DNA from 2 places in the Streptomyces sp. NPDC025618 genome. Region 2 is predicted to be linked to the other one. Evidence: riboswitches for the same ligand, from Rfam matches in the RefSeq annotation. Region 2 holds a riboswitch; the other holds the start of a gene.

What was found. Region 2 has a riboswitch for glycine ahead of gcvP (aminomethyl-transferring glycine dehydrogenase). Riboswitches for the same ligand answer to the same signal wherever they lie in the genome.
Region 1: another riboswitch for glycine. It lies ahead of gcvT (glycine cleavage system aminomethyltransferase GcvT); the one in region 2 lies ahead of gcvP (aminomethyl-transferring glycine dehydrogenase).

The regions. Positions count from the first base shown of each region.
Region 1 is NZ_JBVHLW010000006.1:185,078-190,531, forward strand. Features, by position in the region: gene ACZ4A5_RS08910 (ABC transporter permease) at 1-80, opposite strand, end outside; gene ACZ4A5_RS08915 (enhanced serine sensitivity protein SseB C-terminal domain-containing protein) at 421-1,203, opposite strand; gene ACZ4A5_RS08920 (enhanced serine sensitivity protein SseB) at 1,360-2,157, opposite strand; gene ACZ4A5_RS08925 (AAA family ATPase) at 2,398-3,057, opposite strand; glycine riboswitch at 3,209-3,302, shown strand; gene gcvT (glycine cleavage system aminomethyltransferase GcvT) at 3,451-4,566, shown strand; gene gcvH (glycine cleavage system protein GcvH) at 4,634-5,014, shown strand; gene glyA (serine hydroxymethyltransferase) at 5,058-5,454, shown strand, end outside.
Region 2 is NZ_JBVHLW010000063.1:11,337-16,790, forward strand. Features, by position in the region: gene gcvP (aminomethyl-transferring glycine dehydrogenase) at 1-2,624, opposite strand, end outside; glycine riboswitch at 2,810-2,917, opposite strand; gene ACZ4A5_RS29920 (PRC-barrel domain-containing protein) at 3,049-3,504, shown strand; partial or broken gene ACZ4A5_RS29925 (DNA polymerase IV) at 3,573-4,838, opposite strand; gene ACZ4A5_RS29930 (MerR family transcriptional regulator) at 4,939-5,454, opposite strand, start outside.

The DNA.
Region 1 (5,454 bases), on a different contig from region 2:
TGGCTCTTCTTGGCCCCGGCGAGGACGGCCTCGGGCTGCGCTCCGGCAGCCGCCCCGGTGGTCTCGATAGGTGCGGTCACAGTGCCTTTGACCCCTCTCGGCCGGGGGTGACCGGCCCACGCCCGCCGCCGGAGGCGGCTTGGATCTCACATGTACACGTGCAGACTGGTGCAGTTGGTACCGGTGGAGCGGAAGGTCACAAAAGGGGGCCCGTACGCAGGAGCGACGTCCCTTGGAGCGGGAGTCTTCAACGGGGCTGCGATCACCCGCCAGCCCTGGCCGGGAATGGATGCGCAACCGTGATATGACCAGTCGGCTTCCGTTATCCGAACGCCGGGGTCCCATGAGCGGTCGACTGTCTGCCGGACGGCAACTCGTGCTGCCTGCAAGCATATTGGGGCCGGCGCGGAACCGCCCCGGTCAGTACGCCTGCGGCGCCGCGCCCGGCTGCCGGCCCTGGGAGGTGCCGCCGGGATAGCCGACCGGCGGATAGCCGTAGCCCCCGGCGGGGGCGCCGCCGTGTGCGTCACGGTCGAAGAAGGGACGGGTGTTGGCCCTCATCCACATCGCGACCGGGTCGTGCTCGTCCGACATCGCCACCGTGGACACCGGCAGCCCCTCGGGCACCGCGCCGACCGACTGACGCATCATCGACCGCACCGACTCCACGGCGGCCTGCGAGCTGTCGTACAGATCGAGGCCGATGGCGAGATAGGGGGTGCCCAGCGCGGGCTGCACCCAGGCGCGGCGCAGCGCCCGCACCGCGGGGGTGCGGTGGGCGTTCTGCCCGAGCAGGGCGTAGAACTGCGGGAGCTCCAGGGACGGCTCACAGAGCCGCAGCGGCCCGGCGGGCAGCCGGTCGAGTCCGGTCGCGATCCGCCGCAGGTCGAGCCAGGGCACGCCGACGCCGCCGCCGGGGGCGTGCGGGTTGAGCCACAGGCCCCAGCGGTCGGGGTAGAGCGAGCCCGCGACGGCGCGGCCCGGGACGACGGCGTGGGCGCGGTTCCAGCCACTGGCGGCGAGCTCCTGGGCGGAGGTGACGCACGGGGCGTAGCCGAGGCCGTCGATCTCCATGTTGCCGTACTGCGCGTCGGGCGAGCCCGCCTGGCCGTGCCAGAGCAGCATCCAGACACTGCCCTCGGCCAGGGCCTGGAGCAGCGCCTCGTACGTGTCGTACCGACCGGGCGCCACTTGGCGCAGCATCTGCTCCACGCCGCTCTCCGCGCCCGCGCTCACCTGGGTCCGCCTCTTCTCTCGGCCGTCTCCCGGCCGCCCACTTCGGTGCCCCGGGGCGCGGCAGCGCCCCCGGTCCGGTCATCCAACCAGCTTACGAGCCCGCGGCGGCGGGCACGGGAGGAGTCACAGGTCACGGTCGTAGAACGGGCGGATCCGAGCCGACATCCAGTCACCGACCGGGTCCCGCGCGACATCGAGGAAGACGAGCTGCACGGGCCAGGCCACGGGCGCCGTGCCGAGCGCCCGGCCGAGGGCGTCCAGGGTGGCGGCGCGGCTGCCGGGGTCGGGCAGGTCGAGCTCGACGCCGATGAAGAGCGCGGGGTCGCCGCCCTCGACGCTGGCCAGCGTCCGGCGCGCGGTCCGGACGACCTGGGCGGCCGCGAACTCCAGCCCGGCGGCGGCGAGGAAGGCGGTGGGCTCGTCCTGCCAGTCCGGCTCGAAGAGCCGCACCCGGCCGCCGGTGGCGTCGCCGTCCAGGGCCGTGCGGCCGGCCCGGCAGAGCTCGGCGACGGCGGGCGGCGGGAGCGGCGCGCCGACGGCGCCGTCGGGGTTGACCGCGATGCCGACCTGCGGGGGCAGGCCGCGGGCGAATTCGACGGCGGGCGCCACGGTGAAGGACATCCGGTCGCCGACGACGCGCAGGAACTCCGCCTCGGAGCTGAACACCGGTACGTAGGCGGCGCCGTCCAGCTCCAGGGTGGGGATGTCGAGGTCGGGGCTGTCGGGCCCGCCGCCGTTCGGCAGCGGCACCCACAGGTGGCTGCGGCCGAGCACCTCGACGATGCGGGCACCGGCACCGGGCACGCCCAGGGAGGCGGCGAGCACCGCTTCGAGTTCATTGGCGGGCCAGCCCTCGGGGAGGCCGCCCAGGGGGGCACCGGCCGGGGCCGTGGGCCGACCGTACTGCTCGGGGATGCTCATCTCGTCCAACTCGCCCAACGCCGTCCAACCACCGTATCGACAAAGCCGCAACCGAACCCTAACGGCTGCACCCCCGTCCGCTCCCGTCGGCTTCCGGAATCGGCACCGATGTCCCAGGTCAGGACGGATCGGGGTGGAATCGGGGGAGGAATCAGGAGGAGGCTCCTCCCCCACCGGGAACGACGCTCGCAGCGGGCATCGGGTTGCACAGGACCACCACCCGCCACACAGCGGCACCGGTCAGCCGAACGCGAGCCGGCCGAGCCCGTCGGCGGTCCGCCGGGACAGCAGCACCACCGACGCGGCACCGCGCGGCACCTCCCCCGCGGCGGCGGCGTCGAGCAGCCGGCCCATCGCCCGCCGGTGCCTGCGGAACGCGTACGCCGAGACCCCCCGCCCGCGCGCCCGCTGGCCCGCCAGCGCCGTCCTCGCGTCCACGTCCAGCACCACCAGGTGCACCCCGGCCCCGCGCCGCCGCGCGGCGCGCGCGGCCCACCGCCGCACCCAGCCCCGCTCCCCGCAGTCGTGCACGACGACGCTCGACCCGGACCGCAACGCCCGCCGCAGCGCGGCGTAGTGGAGGACCCGCGCGGCCGGCCGGTAGACGCCGTACGGCAGGCGGCGTGGCACGCGCCGCTCCAGCCGCTCGCGGGTGTCCTGCGAATCGACGCACCACACGACCTCGCCCGCGCCGTCCAGGGCGGGCACCGCCCGCCGCATCAGCGTGGACTTCCCGCTGCCGGGCAGCCCGGAGACGATCACCAGATGCCCGGCCGGATAGCGCAGCTCCGCGCGCGCCGGGCCGCCGCGCAGGTCGACGACGCCCGACGGCGGCCCGGGCGCCGCCGGTTCGCGTGGCGCGGGCTCCGCCCGCCCCGCCTCCGTGCTTCGCGTCCGCACCCGATCGCCCTCCCCCGTACCCGGCCTGCCCCGTACCCATGAAACGTAAAGAAAAGGTAATCCAATTGAGAGGCCGGTGGGCGGTTCCTCACGCGCCGGTCCGTGCAATGATGTGCGCGCCAACTGCGTACCCAACTCCATACCGGCCGCTCGAATCCACGCGGGAGAGTTCCAGCCATTGAGCTGGGCGCCGAAGGAGCAAGTTCCTCCCTTGAATCTCTCAGGCCCCGTACCGCGTGGGTGAGGCAGATCTGAAAAGCGGGCCGCACCACGCGGCCCCACCCAAGGTGCAAGCCGAGGACGCGCTCGTCGCCGACCGCTCCCGGTGAACCTCTCAGGTTCCGATGACAGATGGGGAGGACGTCCTCACTGCCATGCCTGGGAGCCCACACCATGACTGATGCCCCTCGCCGAACGGCCCTCGACGCGCTGCACCGCGCGCTGGGCGCCACGATGACCGATTTCGCCGGCTGGGACATGCCCCTGCGCTACGGCAGCGAGCGCGACGAGCACGTCGCGGTGCGCACCCGCGCCGGTCTCTTCGACCTCTCCCACATGGGCGAGATCACCCTCACCGGCCCGGGCGCGGGCCGGGCGCTCGACCACGCGCTGGTCGGCAACCTCTCCGCGCTGGCCGTCGGCCGCGCCCGCTACACCATGATCTGCGACGCTGGGGGCGGCATCCTGGACGACCTGATCGTCTACCGCCTCGGCGACGAGGAGTACATGGTCGTCGCCAACGCCTCCAACGCCCAGGTGGTGCTGGACGCCCTGACCGAGCGCGCGGCCGGTTTCGAGGCGGAGGTCCGGGACGACCGCGAGAACTACGCGCTGCTCGCCGTCCAGGGCCCCGAGTCCCCCGGCATCCTGAAGTCCCTGACGGACGCCGACCTCGACGGCCTCAAGTACTACGCGGGCCTGCCGGGCACCGTGGCGGGCGTGCCCGCGCTGATCGCCCGCACCGGCTACACCGGCGAGGACGGCTTCGAGCTCTTCGTCGCCCCGGCCGACGCCGAGAAGCTCTGGCAGGCGCTGACGGACGCGGGCGCCGAGGCGGGCCTCGTGCCGTGCGGCCTCTCCTGCCGCGACACGCTGCGGCTGGAGGCGGGCATGCCGCTCTACGGGCACGAGCTGACGACGGCCACCACCCCCTTCGACGCGGGCCTGGGCCGGGTCGTGAAGTTCGACAAGGAGGGCGACTTCGTGGGCCGCGAGGCGCTCGCGGCCGCCGCCGAGCGCGCCGAGAGCGACCCGCCGCGCAAGCTGGTCGGCCTGATCGCGACGGGCCGCCGGGTGCCGCGCGCCGGATATCCGGTCGTCTCCGGCGGCCGGATCATCGGCGAGGTCACCTCCGGTGCTCCCTCGCCCACGCTCGGCAAGCCGATCGCCATCGCTTATGTCGACGCCGCCCACTCCGCGCCCGGTACAAATGACGTATCCGTGGACATTCGCGGCAGCCACGAGCCGTACGAGGTCGTCGCCCTGCCCTTCTACAAGCGGCAGCGCTGACCCCTTCTCATCTCACCTGTCAATACCCGTTGCACAAGCACCCTCGCGCATCCAGGAGAATCTAGCCATGAGCAACCCCCAGCAGCTGCGCTTCAGCAAGGAGCACGAGTGGCTGTCGGCCGTCGACGCGGACGGCGTGGCCACGGTCGGCATCACCGAGTTCGCCGCGAACTCGCTCGGTGACGTCGTCTTCGCCCAGCTCCCGGCGGTCGGTGACACGGTCACCGCGGGTGAGTCCTGTGGCGAGCTGGAGTCGACCAAGTCGGTCAGCGACCTGTTCTCCCCGGTGACCGGCGAGGTCACCGAGGCCAACCAGGACGTCGTGGACGACCCCGCGCTGGTGAACTCCGCCCCCTTCGCGGGCGGCTGGCTGTTCAAGGTGAAGATCACGGACGAGCCGGCGGACCTCCTCTCCGCCGACGAGTACACGGCCTTCACCGCAGGCTGAACCCGCCCCTCCTCCTCCCGCCCAGGAAGTCCAGGAAGAACTCATGTCGCTTCTGAACAGCTCCCTCCATGAGCTCGACCCCGACGTCGCCGCCGCTGTCGACGCCGAACTCCACCGCCAGCAGTCCACCCTCGAGATGATCGCGTCGGAGAACTTCGCTCCGGTCGCCGTCATGGAGGCCCAGGGCTCGGTCCTCACCAACAAGTACGCCGAGGGCTACCCGGGCCGCCGCTACTACGGTGGCTGCGAGCACGTCGACGTCGTCGAGCAGATCGCCATCGACCGGATCAAGGCGCTCTTCGGCGCCGAGCACGCGAACGTCCAGCCGCACTCCGGCGCGCAGGCGAACGCGGCCGCGATGTTCGCGCTGCTCAACCCCGGCGACACCATCCTGGGTCTGAACCTCGCCCACGGCGGGCACCTGACCCACGGCATGAAGA
Region 2 (5,454 bases):
GCATCGCAGAAGCGATCCAGCTCGGCGAGGTCCTCGCTCTCCGTCGGCTCGATCATCAGGGTGCCCGCGACCGGGAACGACATGGTGGGCGCGTGGAAGCCGTAGTCGATCAGCCGCTTGGCGACGTCGTCGACGCTCACTCCGGTCGCCTTCGTCAGCGGCCGCAGATCCACGATGCACTCGTGCGCCACCAGCCCGTTCGGACCGGTGTAGAGCACGGGGTAGTGCGGCTCCAGCCGCTTGGCGATGTAGTTGGCACCGAGCACCGCGACCTGCGTGGCGCGCTTGAGGCCCTCGCCGCCCATCAGCCGGACGTACGCCCAGGAGATCGGCAGGATGCCCGCGGAGCCCCACGGGGCGGCCGAGATCGGGCCGACGCCGGTGGCCGGGCCCGCGGCGGGCTGGAGCGGGTGGTTGGGGAGATACGGCGCCAGGTGGGCGCGCACGGCGACCGGGCCGACGCCCGGACCGCCGCCACCGTGCGGGATGCAGAACGTCTTGTGCAGGTTCAGGTGCGAGACGTCGCCGCCGAAGCGGCCGGGCTTGGCCACCCCGACCAGGGCGTTGAGGTTCGCGCCGTCCACGTAGACCTGGCCGCCCGCGTCGTGCACCAGCGCGCAGATCTCGCTGATGTGCTCCTCGAACACCCCGTGCGTGGAGGGGTAGGTGACCATCAGGACGGCCAGCTCGTGACCGTACTGCTCTATCTTCGCGCGCAGGTCGTCCGCGTCCACCTCGCCGTCCTCGCCGGTCTTGACGACGACGACCTTCATCCCGGCCATCACGGCGCTGGCGGCGTTGGTGCCGTGCGCGGAGGACGGGATGAGGCAGACGGTGCGCTGCTCGTCGCCGTTCGCCCGGTGGTAGGCGCGAACGGCCAGCAGGCCCGCGAGCTCGCCCTGGGAGCCGGCGTTCGGCTGGATGGAGACCTTGTCGTAGCCGGTGACCTCGGCGAGGCGCTCCTCCAGCTCCGTGATCAGGGTCAGATAGCCCGCGGCCTGCCCGACCGGCGCGAAGGGGTGCAGCGCGGCGAACTCGGGCCAGGTCACCGACTCCATCTCGGTGGTGGCGTTGAGCTTCATGGTGCAGGAACCGAGCGGGATCATGCCGCGGTCCAGGGCGTAGTCCCGGTCGGCGAGGCGGCGCAGGTAGCGCAGCATCGCGGTCTCGGAGCGGTGCTCGTGGAAGACCGGGTGGGTGAGGAAGTCGTCGGTGCGCAGCAGGGCCTCGGGGAGCGCGTCCGGCGTGGCGGCGTCCAGCGCCTCGATGTCGGCGTCCACCCCGAACGCCGACCACACGGACGCCACCAGCTCGCGGGTGGTGGTCTCGTCGCACGCGATCCCGACGTGATCCGCGTCGATCAGGCGGAGGTTGACGCCGCCCTCGAGGGCACCGGCGACGACCTCGGCGGCACGGCCGGGGACCCGCACGGTCAGGGTGTCGAAGTACGAACCGTGCGCGACCTCGACGCCACCGGCCCGCAGCCCCGCCGCGAGCAGCGTGGCGTAGCGGTGCGTGCGCCGGGCGATCGCGGCGAGGCCGTCCGGGCCGTGGTAGACGGCGTACATGCCGGCCATGACGGCGAGCAGCACCTGCGCGGTACAGATGTTGCTGGTGGCCTTCTCGCGGCGGATGTGCTGCTCACGCGTCTGGAGGGCCAGGCGGTACGCCTTGTTGCCGTCGGCGTCGACGGAGACGCCGACGAGGCGGCCGGGGAGGCTGCGGGCGAACTGCTCGCGCACGGCCATGAATCCGGCGTGCGGGCCGCCGAAGCCCATGGGCACGCCGAAGCGCTGGGTCGTGCCGACCGCGATGTCGGCGCCGAGCGCGCCCGGCGAGGTGAGCAGGGTCAGGGCGAGCAGGTCGGCGGCGACGGTGACGATCGCGCCGAGCTCGTGGGCGCGCTCGATGACCGGCCGCAGGTCGCGTACGGCACCGGAGGCGCCGGGGTACTGGAGCAGCACGCCGAAGACGCCGCGCTCGGCGGCCTCGGCCGGGATGCCCTCCGAGAGGTCGGCGACGACGACCTCGACACCGGTCGGTTCGGCGCGGGTCCGGATGACGGCGACGGTCTGCGGCAGGGTGTCGGCGTCGACGAGGAAGACGCCCTGCTTGACCTTGCCGACGCGGCGGGAGAGCGCCATGGCCTCGGCGGCGGCGGTGCCCTCGTCGAGCAGGGAGGCCCCGGAGGTGGGCAGGCCGGTGAGGTCGGCGACGACGGTCTGGAAGTTGAGGAGCGCCTCCAGCCGGCCCTGGGAGATCTCCGGCTGATAGGGGGTGTAGGCGGTGTACCAGGCCGGGTTCTCCATGACGTTGCGCAGGATCACCGGCGGGGTGAAGGTGCCGTAGTAGCCGAGCCCGATCATCGGGGCGAGCACCTGGTTGCGGTCGGCGAGCGTGCGCAGCTCGGCGAGGACCTCGGCCTCGCTGCGCGCCTCGGGCAGCGCCGACGCCTCGGTGGCCTTGATCACCTCCGGCACGGCGGCGTCGGTGAGTTCGTCGAGGGAGCCGAATCCGACCTGGGCGAGCATCTTGGCCTGGGCCGCGCTGTCGGGCCCTATATGGCGCCGCTCGAAGAGCGTGCCACGCTCCAGGTCGGAAAGGGAGATGCGGTGGGCTGTCATCTGCGGAGGCCTCCTGGTCTTTGCGACCTGCGAGGGGTACCACGGCGCGGGTACCCGGACGGCCTCCCCCTCTGTCATCTCAACCTGAGAGCTTCACCGGGCCGCGGGGACCCGGCTTTCACCGTCGGTGAGGACGGGCTTCGGCGTCGTGCCTGACCGGGGCCCGCCCTGCTTTCCAGAGTGACCTCGTCCGTGCGGTACGTGTGCCTGAGAGATTCCGGGGAGGATTTGCTCCTTCGGCGCCCCCGTCGATGCCCGGCTGGGCTCTCGGAGGACTCTCCCGCACGGGGTCTGCGGCCACTGGCCAGCCTACCAGCGCGGGTAGGAGGGGATCCCTCGAGTGGCCGGTTCCCGCTTTGTGCCTTTTCGTTGTTGTCGGGAGGGTCTTGGGGGGCTGTCGAGGCGGTCGGGGGCAGCGCGAACCATCGGAGGAACGGTGCAGACCGATATCGATCCACGCAGTCTCATCGGCCGCAAGGCGTTCGACCGTGACGGCGCGAAGATCGGCACCGTGGACGAGGTGTATCTCGACGACGAGACGGGCGAGCCCGAGTGGGCGGCCGTACGGACCGGGCTGTTCAGCCGGGACGCCTTCGTGCCGCTGGAGCCCAGCGAGGTCGTGGACGACACCCTGCGCGTCCCCTACGAACGCGCCCTGATCAAGGACGCCCCGGACTTCGGGGTCGGCAGGCACCTCTCCCCCGAGCAGGAGCTCCAGCTCTACCACCACTACGGACTCGCGCTCCCCACGGCGGGCTCCCCTCCCGCCGGGAACGCCGGGGACGCCGAGGACGCCGGATCAGGACCGGGCGAGCGGGCCGGTGAGGGGCTCGGCACGGTCAACGGCTCCGTCAACGGCTCCGGCGGCCCGGGCGGCTGATCCCCGGTCCGGATGAGCGGCAGGGGCTCCGCCGGCTCCAGCGCGGGGTCGTCGACGGCGAACGTGCGCACTCTCCCGGGCGCGGACCAGGGCTGTTCGAACCGCACGGTGACGCGCCCGACGCCGCTGCCCTGGATCCAGCCCGCCCCGTACTCCGCGTGCCGGACGTCCAGCCCCGGCAGCCAGCGGCGCGGCCGCGCCTCGGCGGCCTCCGGGACCTCGTCGGGCCCCTCCCCCTCGGCCTCGGCCTGGTGGAGCTCCGCCGCGGCCGCTTCGGCGGCGGCCGCCGCCTCGCTCGCGGCCTGGGCGAAGAGATCCTCCTGGGTGTAGTCGGCGAGGCCCGTGACTCCCACACCCAGGAGCCGCACACCCGCCGTCGTGTCCACGCCCTCCAGCAGCCGCCCCGCCGCCTCGCGCACCACGCCGAGGTCGTCGGTCGGCCCGCGCAGCGTCTCCGAGCGGGTCAGGGTGGAGAAGTCGTAGCGCCGCACCTTGATCACGACCGTGCGCCCCGAGCGCCCGGCCGCCCGCAGCCGCGTGACGCACCGCTCGGCGAGGCGGGCGAGCTCCAGCTGCACCCGGACGCGGTCGGTCAGATCCTCCTCGAAGGTGTCCTCCACCGACACCGACTTGGCATCCCGCTCGGCGACGACGGGCCGGTCGTCATGGCCGGTGGCCAGCGCGTACAGCCCCGCGCCGTGGGCCTTGCCCAGCAGCCGCACCAGCTCCGCCTCGCCCGCCTCGCCGGTCTCCGTGACCGTCGTGATGCCCGCCCGGCGCAGCGTCTCGGCGGTGGCCGGGCCCACCCCGGGAATCGCGCGGACGGACATGGGGCCCAGCAGCCCGGCCTCGCTGCCCGGCTCGATGAGGAACAGGCCGTCGGGCTTGGCCTGCTCCGAGGCGATCTTGGCGAGCATCTTGGACCCGGCGAGGCCCACCGAGCCGCTCAGGCCCGTCGCCGCGCGGATGTCCCGCCGCAGTCGCTCCCCGACGGCCCGGACCGCGGACACCGAGGGCTCGACACCGCCCGCTTCGAGATCCACGAACGCCTCGTCGAGGCTGAGCGGCTCCACCAGCGGCGAGAGCTCGCCCAGCAGCCCCATCACCACCTCGCTCACCTCGCGGTAGAGCGTGAACCGCGGGGTGAGATAAGCGGCGTTGGGGCACAGCCGGCGCGCCTGGGCGGTGGCCATGGCGGAGTGGACACCGAAGACCCGCGCCTCGTACGAAGCGGTGGCGACCACACCGCGCGGGCCGATCCCGCCGACCACCACGGGCTTTCCGCGCAGGCTCGGCTTGGCCGCCTGCTCCGCCGAGGCGTAGAAGGCGTCCATGTCCAGGTGCAGGATCGTCGGTGCGGACCTCACACCACTGATGTTCCCGCACACCACTGACAATCGCGCTGACGTGCGACGGAGCGTCGCCGGCAGGCCCTCAGACCGCGCGGTTGCGGCGCCTCGCCAGCTCGTCGGCGGGGTTGTGGCCGATCAGGGTCTCGCCCGTGTCCACCCGCTCGCCGTGCAGCTGGGAGAGCACGTGCTCGATATCGCGCCAGACGACGCCCACGGCGATCCCGAAGACGCCCTGGCCACCCTGGAGCAGGTCGACGACCTCGTCCGGCGAGGTGCACTCGTAGACCGTGGCACCGTCGCTCATCAGCGTCATCTGCGGGAGGTCCCGCATCCCGCGGGCCCTCAGGTGCTGCACGGCCGTGCGGATGTTCTGCAGGGAGACCCCCGCGTCCAGCAGCCGTTTCACGATCTTGAGGACGACCACGTCCCGGAAGCTGTACAGCCGCTGGCTTCCCGAGCCGTAGGCGGGCCGTACGCTCGGCTCGACCAGGCCCGTACGCGCCCAGTAGTCGAGCTGCCGATAGGTGATGCCGGCCGCGGCGCACGCCGTCGGCCCCCGATACCCGATCTTGTCGGTCTCCGGCCCCTGCGGTGCGCT